2 linked regions of the Zymomonas mobilis subsp. pomaceae ATCC 29192 genome follow. The protein of the gene in region 2 interacts with the protein of the main gene of each other region in a pairwise test. Links are inferred from orthologs where the notes say so. Each region holds a gene or a part of one and is shown on either strand. Other genes may lie near its edges. The genes, in order: ftsZ and rlmN.

The links.
Region 1: the proteins of rlmN (region 2) and ftsZ interact in binary tests that used the Escherichia coli proteins (3 or more experiments, as listed by UniProt). The link is inferred for Zymomonas mobilis subsp. pomaceae ATCC 29192 from one-to-one orthologs.

The regions. Positions count from the first base shown.
Region 1 is NC_015709.1:490,492-499,360, reverse strand. The notes cover bases 2,740-5,642. They hold ftsZ (cell division protein FtsZ), read left to right. Parts: upstream 2,740-3,439; coding sequence 3,440-4,846; downstream 4,847-5,642. Other genes in these bases: ZYMOP_RS02185 (SPOR domain-containing protein), read left to right, coding at 5,168-5,642; ftsA (cell division protein FtsA), read left to right, coding at 2,740-3,206. Outside these bases: murB (UDP-N-acetylmuramate dehydrogenase), read left to right, coding at 1-12; ZYMOP_RS02205 (D-alanine--D-alanine ligase), read left to right, coding at 9-983; ZYMOP_RS02200 (cell division protein FtsQ/DivIB), read left to right, coding at 952-1,926; more of ftsA, read left to right, coding at 1,923-2,739; more of ZYMOP_RS02185, read left to right, coding at 5,643-6,925; ZYMOP_RS02180 (chloride channel protein), read left to right, coding at 6,922-8,193; ZYMOP_RS02175 (deoxyguanosinetriphosphate triphosphohydrolase), read left to right, coding at 8,237-8,869. UniProt on the Escherichia coli protein: Essential cell division protein that forms a contractile ring structure (Z ring) at the future cell division site. The regulation of the ring assembly controls the timing and the location of cell division.
Region 2 is NC_015709.1:280,653-292,580, reverse strand. What follows is about bases 4,501-7,468. They hold rlmN (dual-specificity RNA methyltransferase RlmN), read left to right. Parts: upstream 4,501-5,371; coding sequence 5,372-6,565; downstream 6,566-7,468. Other genes in these bases: ZYMOP_RS01270 (SAM-dependent methyltransferase), read left to right, coding at 6,622-7,468; ZYMOP_RS01280 (ABC transporter permease), read left to right, coding at 4,501-5,168. Outside these bases: 7-cyano-7-deazaguanine synthase QueC, read left to right, coding at 1-172; ZYMOP_RS01300 (ribonucleoside triphosphate reductase), read left to right, coding at 529-2,547; nrdD (anaerobic ribonucleoside-triphosphate reductase), read left to right, coding at 2,579-2,767; ZYMOP_RS01290 (anaerobic ribonucleoside-triphosphate reductase activating protein), read left to right, coding at 2,754-3,365; ZYMOP_RS01285 (ABC transporter ATP-binding protein), read left to right, coding at 3,454-4,371; more of ZYMOP_RS01280, read left to right, coding at 4,416-4,500; more of ZYMOP_RS01270, read left to right, coding at 7,469-7,851; ZYMOP_RS01265 (EF-hand domain-containing protein), read right to left, coding at 7,924-8,514; ZYMOP_RS01260 (argininosuccinate synthase), read left to right, coding at 8,789-10,015; ZYMOP_RS01250 (ParA family protein), read right to left, coding at 10,493-11,242; ZYMOP_RS01245 (ribonucleoside-diphosphate reductase subunit alpha), read right to left, coding at 11,339-11,928.

The sequences.
Region 1 (8,869 bases), 210 kb from region 2 along the record:
TCTGCATCATGATTATGAAAAAACATGTTGCTGTTTTGATGGGGGGATGGTCTTCTGAAAGAGAAATATCTCTTCTTTCTGGTCAGAATGTAGCGCAAGCTCTTAAAGAAGCGGGTTATCATGTTACCTCGCTTGATATGGATCGCGATGTTGCTTTCCGATTAAAAGAAATTAATCCTGATGTTGTATTTAATGCCTTGCATGGCACACCGGGTGAAGATGGCAGCATTCAAGGCATGATGGATTTGATGGGGATCTGTTATACCCATTCCGGTATGGCGACCTCGGCTATTGCTATTGATAAAGTCCTTACTAAAAAAATATTAACCCCTGAAAATATCCCAATGCCTGAGGGGGTAATCGTCTCAAGCGATAGCCTTTATCAAAGAGACCCGTTGCCCCGTCCTTATGTATTAAAACCGGTCAATGAAGGCTCATCTGTTGGTGTCGCTATTATTGATAAAAATTTTAATGACGGTCAGCCTATTCGGGAAGATCAAATCGGGCCATGGCAAAAATTTGAACATCTTTTAGCCGAATCTTTTATCAAGGGAAAAGAATTAACGGTCGCTGTCATGGGCGATAAAGCTTTAGGGGTTACTGAATTACGACCTAGTCATGGTTTTTATGACTATGAAGCGAAATATACGGATGGCCTGACAACCCATATATGCCCTGCTGATATTCCGCTTGATATAGCAGAAAAAGCGATGACACTTGCTTGTAAAGCCCATCAAATTTTGGGTTGCAAGGGGCCTTCTCGTTCTGATTTTCGTTGGGACGATGAGGCCGGCTTAGAAGGCTTGTTTTTATTGGAAGTTAATACACAACCCGGTATGACACCTTTAAGTCTGGTGCCTGAGCAGGCAAAACAGCTTGGAATTAGCTATCAGACACTTTGCTGCATGATTATTGAAGAAGCGCTTATACTTTCTTCCGATAATTGCTTCAATGAAGCGGAAATGGCAGGCCAAAGTGGCTAAGGCGGCGCGTAAATCAAAAGCACCCCCCGCCAGACGGCCTGCGCGCCATCAATCCCGTCAGTCTGGTTCGGCTAATCGCCGTCCTAAGCGCCCTACCAAAGAGATATCCCTATCTGCATTACCTTCTTGGTTAGGTTTCCTTTATCATCCGGCTTTGAAACAGGCATTACGCTATCTTTTAGTTATTCTTATAATTTCGGCTTTATGTGTTGGATTATGGATAGCACATTGGCCGCAGATGCTGGCAACAAAAAGCGGAGAATATTTGGGGCGCAAAGGATTCTCGGTTCAACATGTTGAAATTGTTGGTCTCCATCATATGGATCGACAAGCTATCTATGAAATAGCCTCTACTCAGCAGAGTCTGGCTATGCCGTTAGTTGACCTGAATATTATTCGTGATCGTCTGTTACGCTTTGGCTGGATTGAAGATGCAAGGGTATCCCGCCGTTGGCCTGATACGTTGGTTGTTGATATTATCGAGCGTAAACCAGCCGCTGTTTGGCAATATCATGGGGCCTTAAAACTGGTCGATAACAGCGGCATCCTTATTGCTGATGTTGATCCTCACGCAGTGCCTGAACTGCCTTTGGTTATCGGGGCAGGGGCTAATCTTCATCTGGAAGATTTAACACGACTTTTAGAAAATTCTCCCGATTTGAAATCAAGGGTAGATGCGGCCAGTTGGATAGGCAATCGACGTTGGGATCTGCATTTCGCCTCTGGTGAAACCCTTGCACTTCCAGAAGGCAGTGAGGCTGAGGTTGCTTTGACGCGTTTTTCGCATGCTAATCGTGAACATCACCTACTAGAACGAGGTTATGTCCGGTTCGACATGCGGATTCCTACGGCACCGATTACAGCCAGAATTGCGCATGATATGCCGACTAAACCCGTTAAATCTGCTAAACCTGCTCCGCCACCAGTCGGCGATAGAATATGAAGGATCGACATCGCACCATGACCCCTGTCAAAGACGGTAATCTCATTACTGCGCTTGATATCGGCTCTTCCAAGATTTCAGCGCTGATTGTCGAAAAACATGCCGATAATGTTTTACAGGTGTTGGGAAGTGGTCAGCGAGAAAGTCTGGGGGTGCGTCGGGGCTACCTGTTCGACATGGAAAAAACCGAAAAAGCTGTCCGTGAAGCGGTCGAACAAGCTGAACGTATCGCTGGTATTAATATAGAATCTGTCTGGGTATCTTTTTCAGCGGGGGGGCTTCTTTCAGATTTAACCTCTATTGAAGTGGCACTTAATGGTCAGCGTATTGAAGAAATTCATATGGAGACGTTACTGGCAACAGGGCGGGATTCAATTGAGCCAAACGGGCATATGGTGCTTCACGCCCAACCGGCACTTTATACTTTAGATGGGTTAAAAGGCGTCAAAAGCCCGATCGGTCTTTATGCTGATCGTTTGGGGGTAGATATTCACGTTATTGCTGCCGAACCTTCACCGGTTAGAAATCTTGAACTAGCCGTGCGTTCATCCCATCTTGAAGTTCAAGCGATTGTTGCTGCGCCAATTGCCGCAGGTATGTCTTGTCTGTTTGAAGAAGAACGCGAGTTGGGTGTGGCTTTGGTTGAATTGGGGGCTGGGGTTACGAATGTTTCCCTTTTTGCAGGGGGATTACTGGTCGGGCTGGCGTCTCTTCCCATGGGGGCTTCTGATATTACAGATGATATTGCTGCGGCCTTTGGCACCAGACGTTCCGATGCAGAACGATTGAAGTGTTTTTATGGTTCTGCACAAAGTTCACCGCGCGATAATCATGAGATGATAGATGTTGCTCCTATTGCCAATGTCGAAGATGTAATTGATCCACAACGGATTAGTCGGGCGCAATTAATCGGGGTAATCCGAAAACGGTTGGATCACTGGATGGGGCATATTGCAGAAGCGCTTAAATCCTTAGGCTATAATGGCCCTGTTGGTCGTCAGGTCGTTTTAACAGGAGGTGGGGCAGAGCTGAAGGGAATTGCGGATTATGCTCAGGGTGTTTTAGGCCGATCAGTTAGAATCGGTCGGCCTCACGGGCTTATTGGTTTACCAGATGCCCATAGTGGTCCCGCTTTTGCAACACTCACCGGTCTAATTTTACATGCGGCTTCGGAACCTTTTGACTTAAGGCCACTTTCTTATAGTAATATGTCAGGTGGGAAATCTTCTTTTGTCGGTTCTTTTAAACGTCTTTTTCAGATGTTTCGGCGCGAATATTGAAAATATATTAAAAATTAAAGTTTTGGCTCATATTTTCTCGTGCTTTTAATGGTATCTTCAGGCAAGATAAGATTTAGTCATCAGGGTATATGATGAAATAGGTTATTTGATTAGAGCCGGTAATCTTCTTTACAACAAATCGATAACAAAATCGTAATTTGCAAAAATCCGATTTTATAACATTGTAGCCTAGGGTAAGCCTGACAGAAATGTATTTGGGACGGAGAGCGTAAATGACCATCGAATTCATGCGGTCCAGTGATAGCGGCGAAGTAAGTGAACTGCCCCGGATTAGCGTGATTGGCGTCGGTGGCGGCGGCGGAAATGCTGTTGCTAATATGATTGCATCCGATGTACAGGGTGTAGACTTTATTGTAGCTAATACGGATGCACAGGCCTTAAATATCTCTCCGGCCGCGCAACGTATTCAGCTTGGCCCAACGACAACGCAAGGTTTGGGGGCAGGGTCACGTCCCGAAGTAGGGAAAGCTGCTGCTGAAGAAACTATCGAGCAGATTCAAGAAGCGTTAGAAGGGGCTAGAATGTGCTTTATTGCTGCCGGTATGGGCGGCGGTACGGGCACGGGGGCTGCGCCTGTCATCGCAAAAGTAGCACGTGATCGTGGTATTCTGACGGTTGGGGTTGTTACTAAGCCATTTAACTTTGAGGGGAAACGGCGCGCGCGGGCGGCTGAAACGGGTATTGAAGAATTACAAAAACATGTTGATACCCTGATCGTTATTCCGAACCAGAATCTGTTCTTGATTGCGAACCCAAATACAACCTTCAAACAAGCCTTTGAAATGGCGGATGAAGTATTACAACAGGGTGTTCGGGGTATTACAGATTTGATGGTTCGTCCTGGTCTTATCAATCTCGATTTTGCTGATATCCGTTCTGTAATGAGTGAAATGGGTAAAGCGATGATGGGAACCGGAGAAGCCTCGGGTGATAACCGTGCCATTGAAGCAGCAGAAAAAGCCATTGCCAATCCGTTGCTTGATGGCGTTTCCATGAATGGTGCACGCGGTGTTATCGTGTCGATTATCGGTGGCGATGATATGACGCTTATGGAAATGGATGAAGCCGCTAATCATATTCGTGAATTGGTCGATGAAGATGCCAATATCATCTTCGGATCAGCTTTTAACGAAGATTTGGATGGACGCATCCGTGTGTCCGTTGTGGCAACAGGGATTGATTCCAATCAAAAGGAATCAGTGGAAGAGAATAAAGAGTATACAAACCTGAATACACCGCTTTCAGGTCATAATACGGCATCCTCTGCACCTTTATCTAACGCGCAGCAATCTGTTGCGTCCCAGCATTCTTCTCCCAGAATGGCAGCGCCGCAATCCCATCCTGTTGAAGAGGAACTCTTGCTGGGGAAAGAGACTTTAACACCTTCCGTTAAAAACGAAATGCCCTCTTCTGTTGCTTCACCAAAGCAGACTGAAGAATCCCAGCCTTCAGGTTGGTCAAATGAACCCAATCGTCCAGCGCCTCGCTTGGTACGGGAAGGCAGCACTTTATTTGAACGGATGTCCAATATTGCCCGGGGGACGGATCGCAAAGATAATGCAACAGAAACGCGTGGACGTGTTGATATTCCACAGTTTCTTAACCGTCAGGGTAACTAACTGAAGACTATATTTTAAGTTAATTTTTCAGGCTGTTTTTGTTACCTTATATCTAAGGATAACAAAAACAGCCATTTTATTACTTCAAAGCTGGGATTAGAGTATAAACCGATAAGATCTTTAATAAAAAAGGCATTTTATCGGATATCAGCTATTCTTTGTCGCTTTATGCTTGCGTTCGGTAAAACAGTTGGCTTTCTAGCCTTCATGGCTATTGATACGAAAAAATTTACACATGATACTTTTTCCTGTTCAATTATAAAAACGGGATTTCGGTTTCATCCGTTTTCAGGGATCACAGAAAAAATAGCATCCCTTAAGATGCGATATATTTTCAAAGCGGTCATTGCCAGCTTATTAGTTTCAACCTCTATTGCCCCTTGTACTGCCCTACATGCCCAAACTGCTGAAAATCAAACAGATAAACCCGATCTTACTGTTTATTTGCGCCGACTGGCAGCGCAACCCCATGACATAAATGCCTTGATCGGAGCGGGCCTCGCTTCTTATCGAGCAGGGGATATGCATGCGGCTCTTGGCTTTTTAACCCGTGCAGAAAATATGGCACCCCATGATGGTAAAGTAAAAGCGGCTTTGGGATCTATTTTTATTCAGCAAGAAAAACCTCAACAAGCCCTTAAATATTTTCATGAAGCGATTTCAAACGGAATACCGCCCGCAACATTAGCCAGCGACACAGGGCTTGCTTATGATCTGATGGGGAATAATGGAAAGGCTACATCGGCTTATGAAATGGCTTTGACGAGCCATCCCGATGATGAAACAGAAAGACGTTTTGCTTTATCTCAAGCCATAGCGGGCCATACTAATAATGCCCTTACGCTTATAGACCGCCAACTTCGGCAACAAAATCGCGCCGCATGGCGTACGCGGGCTTTAATTCTTGCCTTAAATGGCGATGTCACAGGGGCAACAGGTATTATTAGATCGACGATGCCAGCCGGTTCGGCTGAGGCCATGCTTCCTTTTCTCAATCGATTGCCTAGTCTGTCGCTGCAGGAAAAGGCCGCTGCGGTTCATTTTGGCGATATGAAAACAAAGGATGGTAAATCTTCACAACCTCTTTGGACAGGGAATGACAGTGAAGGCCCCGATACACAGGAAGCTGTTTTGGATCTTAATTTCGATACTATGAGTAATGAAAAATCTTATCGACCAGCAGAAGTTCAGAACCCCTCAACAGAAGTCGGGGAAGATCCTATTAGCCCTCTAACGGTTAAGGATGATGATGAACTTAATACGCCAAAGGCAATCTCTAAAAACGTTCGTAAACTTCCTTCAAAATCGGGGGATAATTTCTCAACAATTGGAAAAGCTCCGCTATCCTCCACGATAGAAAAATCATCCCTCCCAAAGACACAGAAAGAAGATAAAGACACTCTGTCGGTAAAGACAGCCGAAAATGTGGCTATAAAAGATAAAAATAATAAGGTTAGAACTGAGGCAGAAATGCGCGCTTATTGTAAAACAACCCTTGAGGTACCTAAGAATAGCAAGGGCAAAAAGACAAGACAGGCGACAGCTCAGTCTTTAAAAATACTCAATAAGCAGCAGATGCTGAAAATAGATCAATGTCTTGCAACCCAGAAAAGAAATGCCTCAAAGGCAAATAAGATAGATAACAAAGTCGTATCAGAAAAAAGCATTCCAGAAACAAAAACACTGTCCTCAAAGCTTGTTACTGATAGCAAAATAAAAGGGTTATCAAAACCTGATCTTCAAGAGAAAATCGCTGCGGATAGAATAGCAGCTGAGAAAAGTAACGAAAAGAATAGCCCTACCAATACATCTATTCGTTATTGGGTGCAGGTCGCTAGTGGTGAGAATAAAGCCAACCTTCTTGCTGTATGGCAAAAATTATTAACGCGCTATCCTTTATTGAAAACAACGCAACCTTGGACAACACCTTGGCATGCCTCTAACCGTCTCTTGGCAGGACCTTTTTCTTCTGAAGAAAAAGCGCAAGACTTTGTCAATAAATTGAGAAAAAGCGGCTTCTCAACGATTCAGTTTACCTCTCGAAAAGGCATCGTTGTCGAAAGATTAGCCGCCAAATGAAAATTCGTTATCTTCTAACATGTCTGGCAGTGGGTCTATTGACGGGTCTTGGTGGCATGGTTTTATCCTGTTTACTCCATGCCATTCAGCATATGGCTTACGGATACAGTCTATCCCATGTCATCAGTGAAGAAAGTTTTTTGCAAGGCAGTCTTGCTGCTTCTCCCAAAAGACGCTTAATCGTGTTGATTAGTTGCGGCGCTATTGCGGGCATTGGTTGGGGCGCTTTGCGGCATTTTGGTCGTCCCCTTGTCCCTATTCCCAAAGCTGTTGCGGCTGACAAACCTATTATGCCGGTTCTGAAAACGGTTCTACATGTACTACTCCAGATCATTACCGTAGCTTTAGGCTCACCTCTTGGACGAGAGGTAGCCCCTCGCGAACTGGGTAGTCTGATTGGAGAAAGACTGGCTTTTTGGGGAAAATTGTCGGAAGAGCAACGCCGCATTGTTGTCGCTTGTGGGGCAGGCGCGGGTTTAGCGTCAGTCTATAATGTCCCGCTTAGTGGTGCCTTATTCGCCTTGGAAGCGTTACTTATGACTTGGTCACGACCCATCATAATCGTGGCCTTATTAACCTCTGCTCTGGCTGCGCGTATTGCGTGGATAGCTCTGGGTAACAGTATTGTTTATCATGTTCCGCCTTGGCCAATTGATAATGCGTTACTATTTCTTGCTTTCGTCATGGGGCCTGTTTTCGGTCTGATCGCCAACAATTTTAGTTTTTGGGCACAAAAAATAAGCGCTTCTAAATTGAAAGATAACCGTTGGTTGGCATTGGTCGCTATCGGGGCGTTTTCGATCATTGGCCTGATTTCGATGTATTATCCTGAGGTGTTGGGCAATGGCAAAGGCCCCGTTAGTTTAGCATTTAACGATAGTTTGACAGCAAGCACAGCAGGGCAGCTCTTTATTTTAAAAATAGTCGCCCTTTTTCTTGCCTTATGGGCTGGGGCTTATGGTGGTCTTTTAACACCTGGTATTAGTCTTGGGGCTTTATTCGCCGTTGTCATAGGCCACGTCTGGAATCTTTGGCTTCCTCCCATTTCTATAGGCGCTTTTGCTATTATTGGCGGCGCTGCCTTTTTAGCAAGTTCCATGAAAATGCCTATAACAGCTATGATGTTGGTATTGGAATTTGCACGTCCCAGTCATGATTTTTTAATACCTATGCTCCTTAGCGTCGCCGGCTCTGTTGCCGTTAGCTATAGCTTGGATAAAAGAAGGCATATACGACAGACTGCCAATGTTATCAGCCGTCTTGGCTGATCCTTGTCTCGACATATAAACGGGCTTAGGTCATGATACTTTGATGAGCGCTTTTATAGAGCTTGCCCCTTATGCAGCCCACCCTGATTTGACACGGGGGAGACTTCATAATGAAGGGCAGGGCGAGACCCGAGGTCCCAGAAATGCTTTCCAGCGTGATCGGGATCGCATCATCCATTCTATGGCATTTCGTCGGTTGCGTCATAAGACACAGGTATTTATTGCCCCAGAAAGCGACCATTTTCGGGTGCGTCTGACACATAGTTTAGAAGTTGCCCAAATTGGACGTACTATAGCGCGGGTGTTAGGTCTGAATGAAGATCTGACAGAAGCGCTTTGTCTGGCGCATGATATTGGTCATCCTCCTTTTGGGCATGTCGGAGAATTTGCCCTGAAGCGCGCTTTGGAAAAAGTAGGCGGATTCGATCATAATGCGCATAGTTTACGTATTCTGACACATCTGGAATCCCCTTATCCGCGCTGGCGCGGGCTTAATCTTACTTGGGATATGCAAGAGGGATTAGCCAAACATAACGGGCCTGTAAAACATCCCGGTTGGGCTTTGGCTGAAATAAATCAGGCTTTTCCTCTCGATTTAGAAAGTTGGCCTTCTTTAGAAGCACAAGTTGCGGCTCATTCTGATGATATAGCTTATGATAATCACGATTTAGACGAC
Region 2 (11,928 bases):
CGAAGAGATTGGAGGCGCTGCTCTGGTCGAGTTGATTCGGCAAGAAAGCCACAGTTGTTATTTAGGTGATCGGCAACAATTACATCCATGGGGATATGGCTGCGGACAGTGCCCTGCCTGTGAATTAAGGGCATCGGGATGGGAAAAATATATTGAGAACAAATCTCAATAATAAAAGAGGCAATTAATATAAATTGCAAAGGTGATGCCAAGCGTGTTTTTAATTTTTTTAAAAAAGTTATCGGTTAGAGAGCATTTTTTTTCATAAGATTTTTCTCGCCGGAAATGGCGCTTATTTCTTTGTCAAGACTATCTATTCGCTTGACGAAAAATGAGCTTCTGATCTAGAGATTCATACAACATTTAGTGATCTCAAAATAAGATAACACAGCATATATGGTTGCAAACTATCTGCAACCAAAGGTTTTCTTTACACTTTTAGGGGCTTTTTTAAAGAATTTGCGCCTCTATTTGTGGGCTGTTTATCTTAGAATTGAACGCGATTTTAATAAAAAAAGGACACCATCAATGGCCCGTGCTGCGCCAGCTTTTCCTGCTTTCGCTCTTAAGCGTAATGGCGATAAGGTGCTATTCGATAGCGGTAAAATTCGTCTTGCTATCGAAAAAGCAGGTGCAGCTACAGGAGAATTTAAGGCATCTGAAGCGGCGAGACTTTCTGCACAGGCACAAAAAGTTATCGCGCATCGCTTTTCGGATCATGCGCCTGAAATTGAGCAGATTCAGGATATTGTTGAACAGGTTTTGGTCTCGGCTGACTATTTTGCAACAGCGCGTGCTTATATTGTCTATCGGGAACAACGTTCAAAATCTCGGAAAGATCAGGAAACCATCGTCAAGGTTGAATCCTCGATCAATGAATATCTGGAACAGGCCGATTGGCGGGTGAATGCCAATGCCAACCAAGGCTATTCTTTGGGTGGTCTCATCCTGAATGTTTCCGGTAAGGTCGTTGCCAATTACTGGCTATCCCATATTTATCCTCCCGAGGTTGGGGAAGCGCATCGTGCAGGTGATTTGCATATCCATGATTTAGATATGCTTTCCGGCTATTGTGCCGGCTGGTCTCTTAGAACCTTACTTACTGAAGGTTTGAATGGTGTTCCCGGTAAAGTCGAAGCTGGTGCCCCCAAACATATGTCGAGCGCTATTGGGCAGATCGTCAATTTTCTGGGTACTTTACAGAATGAATGGGCGGGCGCGCAGGCGTTCAGTTCCTTCGATACCTATATGGCACCTTTTATCCGTAAGGATGGCTTGGAATATAAGCAGATACGGCAATATATTCAGGAATTGATCTATAATCTGAATGTGCCATCACGCTGGGGAACGCAGACGCCTTTTACCAATCTGACCTTTGATTGGACATGCCCTGATGATTTAAAAGATCAGGTGCCGGTAATCGGTGGTGAAGATATGCCCTTTACCTATGGCGATCTTCAACCAGAAATGGATCTTATCAACCGCGCTTACATGGAAGTCATGACGGAAGGAGACGCTAAAGGGCGTGTCTTCACTTTTCCGATCCCGACATATAATATTACGCCTGATTTCCCCTGGGAAAGTGAGAATGCCAACCGTCTGTTTGAAATGACGGCGAAATATGGCCTCCCTTATTTCCAGAATTTTCTAAACTCTGACTTAAAGCCGCATATGGTGCGCTCGATGTGCTGTCGTTTGCAACTAGACCTTACCGAGCTATTAAAGCGCGGAAACGGTCTTTTTGGAAGCGCCGAACAAACAGGCTCATTAGGGGTTGTTACGATCAACTGTGCTCGTCTTGGGCGTATGCATCGTGGCGATGAAGCTAGCCTTTTTCAACGCTTGGACGCGATGCTGAATATCGGTCGCACCAGCCTCGAAATTAAGCGCAAAGTTATCCAAAAACATATCGATAACGGCTTATTTCCTTACACGAAGCGTTATCTCGGCACTTTACGCAATCATTTTTCAACGCTTGGCATTAACGGTGTCAACGAAATGATCCGTAACTTTACTTCGGGTGCAGAAGATCTGACGACCGAATGGGGGGCAACTTTTGCGGTACGTTTTCTGGATCATATCCGGTCACGGATTGTCGAATTTCAAGAAGAAACCGGTCATCTTTATAACTTAGAGGCGACACCGGCTGAAGGAGCAACCTATCGCTTTGCTCGTGAGGATAAGAAACGCTTCCCCGACATGCTTCAGGCCGGGAGTGAAACGAATCCTTATTATACCAATTCCAGTCAACTTCCGGTTGATTTTACAGATGATCCCTTTGAAGCCCTAGAACGCCAAGAAATTTTACAAAGCAAATATACCGGCGGCACTGTGTTGCATCTCTATATGGGATCACGCATTTCTAATGCAGAAGCCTGCAAGAAATTGGTGCGTCGGGCGCTTGAAAATTTCCGGCTGCCCTACATTACCATTACGCCCACTTTCTCGATCTGTCCAAAACACGGCTATTTAGAGGGCGAGCATAAGTTCTGTCCTAAATGCGATGCGGAACTGCTTGCGGCGAAATGTAATAATAAAGCAGCCTAGAAAATTTAACTATTCCAAGAGAGGAAAAATCATGACTGAATTAAAAATTACGACCCAAGATTACACAAAAATCGAGCTGAAAGACGAAGAACGTCAGCCTTGTGAAATCTGGACGCGCGTTATGGGCTATCATCGTCCGGTATCCTCATTCAATATTGGTAAGCAGGGCGAATTTGGGCAGCGCCGTTATTTTGAAGAAGGTAGCTGTGGCTGCAACTGATTTAAGAGTGGGCGGCATAGCAAGCATGTCCAGTTGCGACTGGCCAGGTGAACTTGTCGCCACTTTTTTCTGTCAAGGATGTAGCTGGGATTGTCCTTATTGCCATAATCAATCGCTACGTCCTGCGACAGGAAAAGCTGAAACACAAATTCCATGGGATGACCTGGTCGCTTTTTTAAAACAGCGTGGTCGGCTTTTGGACGGTGTTGTCTTCTCTGGTGGTGAACCCACTTTGCAATCGGCCTTACCTGATGCCATGCGAGGGGTACGCGATTTAGGTTTTAAAATCGGCTTGCACACCGCCGGTGTCAAACCAGAACGTCTGATCCCGCTATTACCCTTGGTGGATTGGATCGGTTTTGACATCAAAGGGCCTTTTTCCCTCTATGATAAAATTACGCGCATCCCGAATAGCGCTGAAAACGTAAAAAAAAGTTTGCAGCATCTCCTTGAGAGTGGCGTTAGCCACCAAATTCGTACAACGGTCTATCCGCCTTTATTGGATGAAGCGGCGCTCTTGGAAATGAAAGCGGATCTCGCGGCTTTTGGTATCACTGATTATACGCTACAACCCTATCAAGAACGCCCGCTTGTATAGTAGATTTTATTTAATCTATTCCAAATATAGGGGTTTTATTCCGGTCGAAAGCATTTTTGCGTTATAAAGTAGGGCGAGGGGGAATGCTTTGACTACAGCTATTCGCTTACATAATGTTTCAAAAAATTTTGGTGCCCATACTGTTTTGAAGGATATTAACCTTACGGTTCCTAAAAACAGTCTTTTCGCCTTCCTTGGTAATAATGGACAGGGCAAATCAACCACTATTCGACTTATTACAGGTCTTTGCCATGCCACATCCGGCAAAGTGGTTGTACTGGGTCATGATATGCAAAAAAATCCCATAGCGGCTTTGCAAAATATGGGATGTTTGGTCGATTCACCGAGCCTTTATGGTCATATGACCGCCTTTAATTTTTTAAAAATAGGCTGTTTACTAAAAAAGCTTCCCTATCAGGAAATAGACCGCGTTATCGAAATGGTTTCTCTCCATTGTGAGCGCAATTTGAAAATCAGTCATTATTCCTTGGGGATGAAACAACGGTTAGCTTTAGCCCATGCTTTATTAGGTAATCCTAAATTACTCATTCTTGATGAACCGACAAATGGTCTTGATCCTGAAGGCATTAAAGAAATTCGAGAGTTATTAGTAAGTTTGCCCGAAAGGACAGGGTGCACGGTTTTCTTTTCCAGCCACCAGTTGGAAGAAGTTGAAAAAACAGCCACACATCTTGCTCTACTCAGTCAGGGAGAAATCCTATTTCAAGGAACGCTAGAAAGCATTCGGGCCACCCATCGCTGTGGTCTGTTACTGGAGGTTGCGGATAACGAAGCAGCGCTCACTTTACTGACAAATCACGGCTATAAAGTATTTCAGCATAACGAAAATAAACTCTTGATCGAAGGGATTTATCGTCAAGATACGCCGCCGATTTACCGGCTGTTGGTTGAAGCCAATATTGATTTTTATCAATCCACGCTACAGCAACCCAAGCTGGAACAATGGTTCTCTCAACAAATACAACTTTCCAGAGGCGGGGTATAAAAAGCGCTATGGTTTTGCAAAGGTTAAAGCATTCCTTATCTTTAATGATCAGGCTGATTATAGCGGAATTTACAAAAATCAGTCGCACGCGCAGCTTAGTATTGTTTTTAATAGCCCCTGCTATAGTCGTTACGCTTGCTGCTTTTACCATAGGGCACCCTCTGGATAGAGCTTCATGGCAGATAATATGGCAAAGCGCCTTATATCTTTGGAGTAGTTTTGTTTTTCCGCTCTATATCGCTATTATTGCGACGCGCATTAATGGCAATGATCACCAGAACCAGACTTGGCGTTTAATGTTAACTTTGCCCATACGACCATGCCATTTATATTTTGCCAAGCTGTTCGTTGAGTGGGCACTTTTAGCCTCAGCTAATCTGATCCTTATATTGGTATATAGCGCGGGTCTATTGGTCAGTATAAAGAGCGATCCGATCGGATTCATGCCAGAAAACAATTTCATTATGCTGGTCGCTGGCTTGTCTCTCGTTTTTTTGCCTGTTCTGTTTATTCAACATAGCATAAGCTGGTTTACCTCTAATACGACCTTGCCGCTAACGCTTGGAACCCTTCTCAGCTTTGCAGCTGGGCCTGTGAATATAGGTTTTTCGGAACAAGGATGGCTTTATTATCCGTGGGATTACGGCTTACGCTTTATTAATAATAAGCTTGATATAGTGACTTCAAAATTAACTATTCACTTTTCTCAGTGTGAATTTTTAGGGCTAACCTTGGGTTCGTTTATTATCGCTTGCCTGCTTATAGCCCCGTGGCTCAATCGTCGCGATATACATTGATTTTATTGATTGGGTTTTCAGATAAAATGAATCTTTATTAAGCCGCTTTATACGCTATAGAGCGGCAACAACATTTTCAAAATATCTATTTTTATGCTATTCTAGATAATGAGCAGCCTTATCCTTTTCTAAAAAATTATATTTCTCCGCTTTGTCCTCTTATGCAGGCAGAAATTAAGCTTATTTTTGAGTTTTTATATCCTATGACCTTAACTTCTTCTCTTTCCGGTAGTCTGATCAGCGGTCAGGCTGAAGTACAAGTAGCACCTCGCATTTTGCCAACACGTCAGGATGGCCGCATTGATCTTTTGGGTTTATCACGGGATCAAATCCGACAGGCTTTAAAAGAAGCCGGACTTGAAGAGAAACAGGCGAAATTACGCACAAAACAACTTTGGCATTGGATGTATAACCGTGGTGCCGTCGAATTTGAGGTTATGACGGATATTGCTAAAACCATGCGTCCATGGCTAGCAGAACGTTTTGTTATTTCTCGTCCTGAGGTCGTGACGGCTCAAATATCGGTCGATGGGACCCGAAAATGGCTATTAAAAACCGATGACGGGCATGACTATGAGATGGTTTTTATTCCAGATGCCGATCGTGGCACGCTGTGCGTCTCAAGTCAGATTGGCTGCACGCTCAATTGCCGTTTTTGTAATACGGGCACTATGAAATTAGTACGCAATTTAAGCGTCGGTGAAATAGTGGGTCAAATTATGCTGGCGCGAGATAGCTTAGGGGAATGGCCTTCAAAGCCGGAAGGGCGTTTGCTGACGAATGTCGTTATGATGGGGATGGGAGAGCCCCTCTATAATTTTGATAATGTCCGAGACGCGTTAAAGCTCGTCATGGATGGCGATGGTATCGCTTTATCCCGCCGCCGTATTACGCTTTCGACGGCAGGTGTTGTTCCCCTTATGGCGCGTGCCGGTGAAGAAATGGGTGTTAATCTAGCGGTTTCGCTCCATGCGGTTACGAAAACAGTGCGTGACGAAATTGTACCTATCAATAAAAAATACGGCATTGAAGAATTATTGGCGGCTTGTGCGGCTTATCCCGGGGTCAATAATGCACGGCGCATCACCTTTGAGTATGTCATGTTAAAAGATAAAAATGACAGCGAAGAAGATGCGCATGAGTTGGTTCGGTTACTACGCTACTATCGTTTACCGGCCAAAGTTAACCTTATTCCTTTTAACGCATGGCCGGAATCGCCCTATGAATGCTCCCCAGCAGAACGGATAGCCCGTTTTTCAGATATTATTTTCGAGGCGGGCATCTCGGCACCAGTGAGACGCACACGGGGGCAAGATATTATGGCCGCTTGCGGACAATTAAAATCAGCCGCGGAAAGACAACCCCGATCCTATGTGCAGGATCCTTCTAATTCATAGTAAAATGGTATAATTTCTGCTCTTGTCTATCACTTAAAAGCCTGTAAAGTTTTAGCATGTGGCTACTCGATAGATTTTTGAAGAAATTAATCCGCCAAGGCCAACTGATCATTATTGAATCAAATGGTCAACGTCATACCTATGGGACCGTCTCTAAAAACACGCCGATTACGGTACGTTTTCATGATCCCGAAGCGCCCGATTTTGTGGCTATTCATCCTTATATGGGTTCAGGTGAGGCCTATATGGATGGTCGCATGACAGTAGATGATGAGGATATCCTAGGACTCATTGATCTTATTCTTGCCAATACTGTCAGTGATCGGGCCAGTATGCTGGAAGGCGGGGTAATCCCCCGCACGATTCAAAGCATGGCGAACAAATTTCAGCGCCTTAACTGGAAGGCTCGCTCAAAACAAAATGTTGCCCATCACTATGATCTAAGTGATAAACTATATCATCTCTTTTTGGATCAGGACCGTCAATATAGTTGCGGTTACTTCACGGATACACATAATTCTCTTGATCAAGCGCAGCTTGACAAGAAAATTCATATTGCCTCTAAATTAGCGCTTAAATCCGGCCAAAAAATTTTAGATATTGGATGCGGATGGGGTGGCATGGCGCTTTATTTAAATCGCGTGGCGGATGTCGATGTCTTGGGGATAACGCTTTCGGAGGAGCAATTAAAAGTTGCAAAAAAACGTGCAGAAGAAGCGGGGGTTTCAGATCGGGTAAAATTCAAACTTATTGATTATCGACAGGTAGAAGGACGTTTTGACCGTATTGTTTCGGTAGGGATGTTTGAACATGTAGGCCCCCCTTATTATAAAAGCTTTTTTAATCATTGCCGTGATCTTTTGGCCGATGACGGGGTGATGTTGCTTCACACTATTGGTCGTCTTGGGCTACCCGGCACGACAGATCCATGGACAAACAAATATATTTTTCCTGGTGGATATTGTCCTGCTTTATCAGAAGTTATTGGTGCAAGTGAGCATAGCGGTTTAATTGTTTCAGACGTAGAAACCCTTCGGCTACATTATATGTATACGATTAATCATTGGTATAAACGGGTGATGGCGGCCAAGGCTGATATTATTAAACTTTACGATGCCCGTTTTTATCGTATGTGGACTTTTTATCTGGCAGGGGCTTCTGCTGCGTTCCGTTTTGGCCAAATGTGTAATTATCAAATTCAATATATTAAAAAACGGGATAGCCTACCTTTAACGCGTGATTATATGTTTGAAAATGAGGCTGTATTAAAGGCTAGTGAATACTAAAATTAACCCATATCCAAAATGGTCTATTTAAAATTATCCCTGCCCAAAGAGCAGGGATAATTTTTAAAAGAATTACCGTGTTTTACTGGTGCTGGTCGTGCTTTTGCTATCGGGACCACGGAAAGGATGTTCTGCTTTCCATTTTTCAAAAGCCGCCTTACGTTCATCGGGGGTAATGATACCATCATGATTAGTATCAACGGCATCATAGGCCCCTAAAGCCTGACTACTGGCTTCATTATAGGTAACCTGACCATCATGGTTGGTATCCATGCGATCAAACCAATGAGACATGGGCCCTTTTTCCATATCACACATCCGATGGCCACCGCGCCGCCCACGGCCTTTCTTTCCAGCTGAACTGTCATCTGGGTCCTTCGGAGCGTCAGGATTTTCTTTTTGAAACTGGGCCATCATCGCCTGACATTGGCTTTTTTCATTGGCCAAAGCGGTTTGAAATTCAGCCGTAGTCACGGTACCATCATGATTAAGATCAAACTTATCAAAGTCTTGTCTTATGCGCGCCTGCATTTCTCCCCGTGTAATCGGCAGAAAGTGGGGCGGAACCATATCTTGTGCAAAAGCCTGAGAGAGAGGGGATGCTGCTAAAAGCAGACCCGATACGGCTGACAGACCATTCAAAAGAAATGTTTTCTTTTTCATCATTTTTGACCTTGTTTCAAAAAGAAGAGGTAGAACTTTATAATAAAATATAATTCCTAGGGTATTTTCCTATACTTCGAAGATGAAACGCTATCAGGCATTTTATGAATATTACCTGATAATGCTTATAATAATCTATCCTCCTTTAATAAGGAAGCCGCTATAGAATGCGTTTAAAACAGGATGATGCTTGAATCACCATGATAAGCATGGCAATCGGCGGCTATACGGTAAAGACATTGCCGCATTTATAAAATTCATTTCGGAGACTTTCATGACCGAAAAAGTCAAACGTGTCGTGCTGGCTTATTCAGGCGGCCTTGATACCAGTGTTATTTTGAAATGGCTGCAAGAACAATATGGCTGCGAAGTTGTCACCTTCACGGCAGATCTCGGTCAAGGAGAGGAGCTTGAACCGGCTCGTAAAAAGGCCGAGATGATGGGCATTAAGCCCGAACATATCTTTATGGATGATCTTCGGGAAGAATTCGTCCGTGATTTTGTCTTCCCAATGATGCGAGCCAATGCGCTTTATGAAGGGCAGTATCTTCTGGGCACATCTATCGCACGCCCCCTTATTGCCAAGCGTCAAATCGAAATTGCACGTCAGGTCGGTGCCGATGCAGTAGCGCATGGGGCAACCGGCAAAGGTAATGATCAGATACGCTTTGAACTGGGATATTATGCCTTAGCCCCGGATATTAAAGTTATTGCCCCATGGCGGGAATGGGATCTTAATAGCCGCAGCAAATTGATTGCCTACGCTGAATCGCGTCAGATCGCGGTGCCCAAAGATAAACGTGGTGAATCGCCTTTCTCGGTTGACTCTAATTTGCTCCACACATCTTCAGAAGGTAAAATTCTGGAAGATCCATGGGAAGAAGTACCAGATTACGTCTATTCTCGCACGGTTAACCCTGAAGATGCGCCGAATACGCCAGAAATCATTACAGTTGATTTTGAACGTGGGGATGCAGTAGCGATCAATGGTGAAGCCTTAACGCCAGCCGAAATTCTAACAAAGCTTAACGACTTAGGGCGTAAGCATGGCATTGGTCGTTTGGATCTGGTCGAAAATCGTTACATCGGCATGAAATCTCGTGGGATGTACGAAACCCCAGGCGGGACTATCCTTATACAAGCCCATCGTGGTATTGAGCAAATTACCCTTGATGGCGGCGCAATGCACCTCAAAGATGAGTTAATGCCGCGTTATGCTGAACTAATTTATAATGGCTTCTGGTTCTCTCCTGAACGGGAGATGTTACAGGCTGCCATCGATCATAGTCAGGCAAGAGTAAGCGGCACAGTACGTCTGAAGCTGTATAAAGGAAGCGTCAACGTTATTGGCCGTAAATCACCCAATACGCTTTATTCTGAAAAGGTCGTTACTTTTGAAGATGATGCGGGGGCCTATGATCAGCAGGATGCCGCAGGCTTTATTAAACTGAATGCTTTACGGCTGCGACTTCTGGGTCGTCGGAATCAAGAAAAACTTTAAATCTTAAATAAAAAGACCCGCGGACAAGAAAGCTTGTAAGCGGGTTTTTTATATCTTGATCAGATATACAAACGAGAGAGAACAGGATTCTCGTAATAGAGGTTAGGGTGAGGGATTTAGATTTAAGGAAACATTAAAGAAATGGTGCTGCCGGTGAGGATTGAACTCACGACCTCAGCCTTACCAAGGATGCGCTCTACCACTGAGCTACGGCAGCACTGTCACCTTTTTTCATGGTGAGGCGCTCCTATGGCGAAACTATTTCTATTAGTCAAGGTTGCTAGACCTTAATTTTAAAAAAAAGCGGATATTTTTAAAAAAATGGCCAAGAATCAGAAAGATAATAAGCAACAACAATTAGGGGCTGCGTTGCGTCGCAATCTGCGTCGCCGGAAAGAACAGACTCACCTAATAAAAGAAAATTCTAAACCTTCTTTATAAAGCGAATACCATCCTATCAGAAAAGATTAGCTGAAATTATAATTTCAAGGTCATAAGGCGACGTTCAACCGTAAGCCATAAGTCTGCTAGTCCTAATGATGCCGAACTGCGCGGCGCATAAGTGGTGATTGGGCGACGATGTTGCGCCATTTTTTCAAAAAGACAAGTTCTTGGGATGACCGGCCAATCTTTTTCTCGTTCCATGGCCTGTTTGTGGGTAATCCGCCTTTTATCCACCATATTAAACACAGGCATTAAGGCAAAAGTCATTTGTGATTTTTCACTAAAATAGCTGACTATTTCTTGGTAACTTCGATAAGCGAGGGGATCAGGGGGCACCGGAACAACAATTAACGATACCGCTTCAGCCAGCTGATCGCTTAAGGCCCCTACCATAGGGGGACAATCCATTATAATTCGATCATAATCTTTTGCTAGAAAATGTAGAATTTTTTTTAGCCGTTTTCGTTTATCCAATTTTAATAAAATGGCATCTAGATGCCGCAAAGAAATATCGGCAGGTAAAAGATCCAGTTCAGGAAGCTCGGTTGGAATAATAAAATTTTTAGGATCTAGTTTTTGAGTGAAAATAGTTTCGATATTATGAAAACCATGCTGATATTCAGCCTTTTCACCGCCTAACAGGAAAGAGGCAGCCCCTTGAGGATCAAGATCCCATAATAAAGTCCGGCGGCAAGATTGGCTGGCCGATAAGCCAGCCAAACTGATCGCCAAGGTGGTCTTCCCAACACCGCCTTTGGAACTGTAAACCGCAATGACGGTCACTATGACCTCCCTTAGCGTCGCCAATCATTCAACTAAATATGGAATATTAAATATGACTATCAATTCTCCGAGGATAAATATTTAGTCTATTTTTACTTACTGACAGGCTAAACATTCATCATAATTGCGCATTTCCACCTCAATTTGACGCATTTGCGATGTGTTGTCCGCTTCAACACCTCCTGCAAATCCCGCACGTTGAATAGATTTTGAGCGCAGATAATAAAGTGATTTTACACCTAATTCCCATGCACGGAAATGCAGCATCAAGAGATCCCATTTTTCGACATCTGCTGGAATAAACAAATTCAAAGATTGCGCTTGATCAATATAGGATGCGCGATCAGCAGCCATTTCTATTAACCAACGCTGATCAATTTCAAAACTGGTTTTGAAAATATCTTTTTCTTCAGAACTCAAGCATTCCAGATGCTGAACAGAGCCATTCATTTCTAAAATGGAATTCCATATAGCTTCGGAATCTTTTGATTTTTTTTGCAAAAGTCTTTGTAAATAAGGATTCTTGACAACGAAGCTGCCAGATAATGTTTTATGCGTATAAATATTGGCTGGGATAGGCTCAATGCAGGCAGAAGCCCCGCCTGCAATAATGCTGATAGAGGCCGTAGGTGCAATGGCCATTTTGCAAGAAAAACGCTCCATAACGCCCGTATCCGCAGCATCAG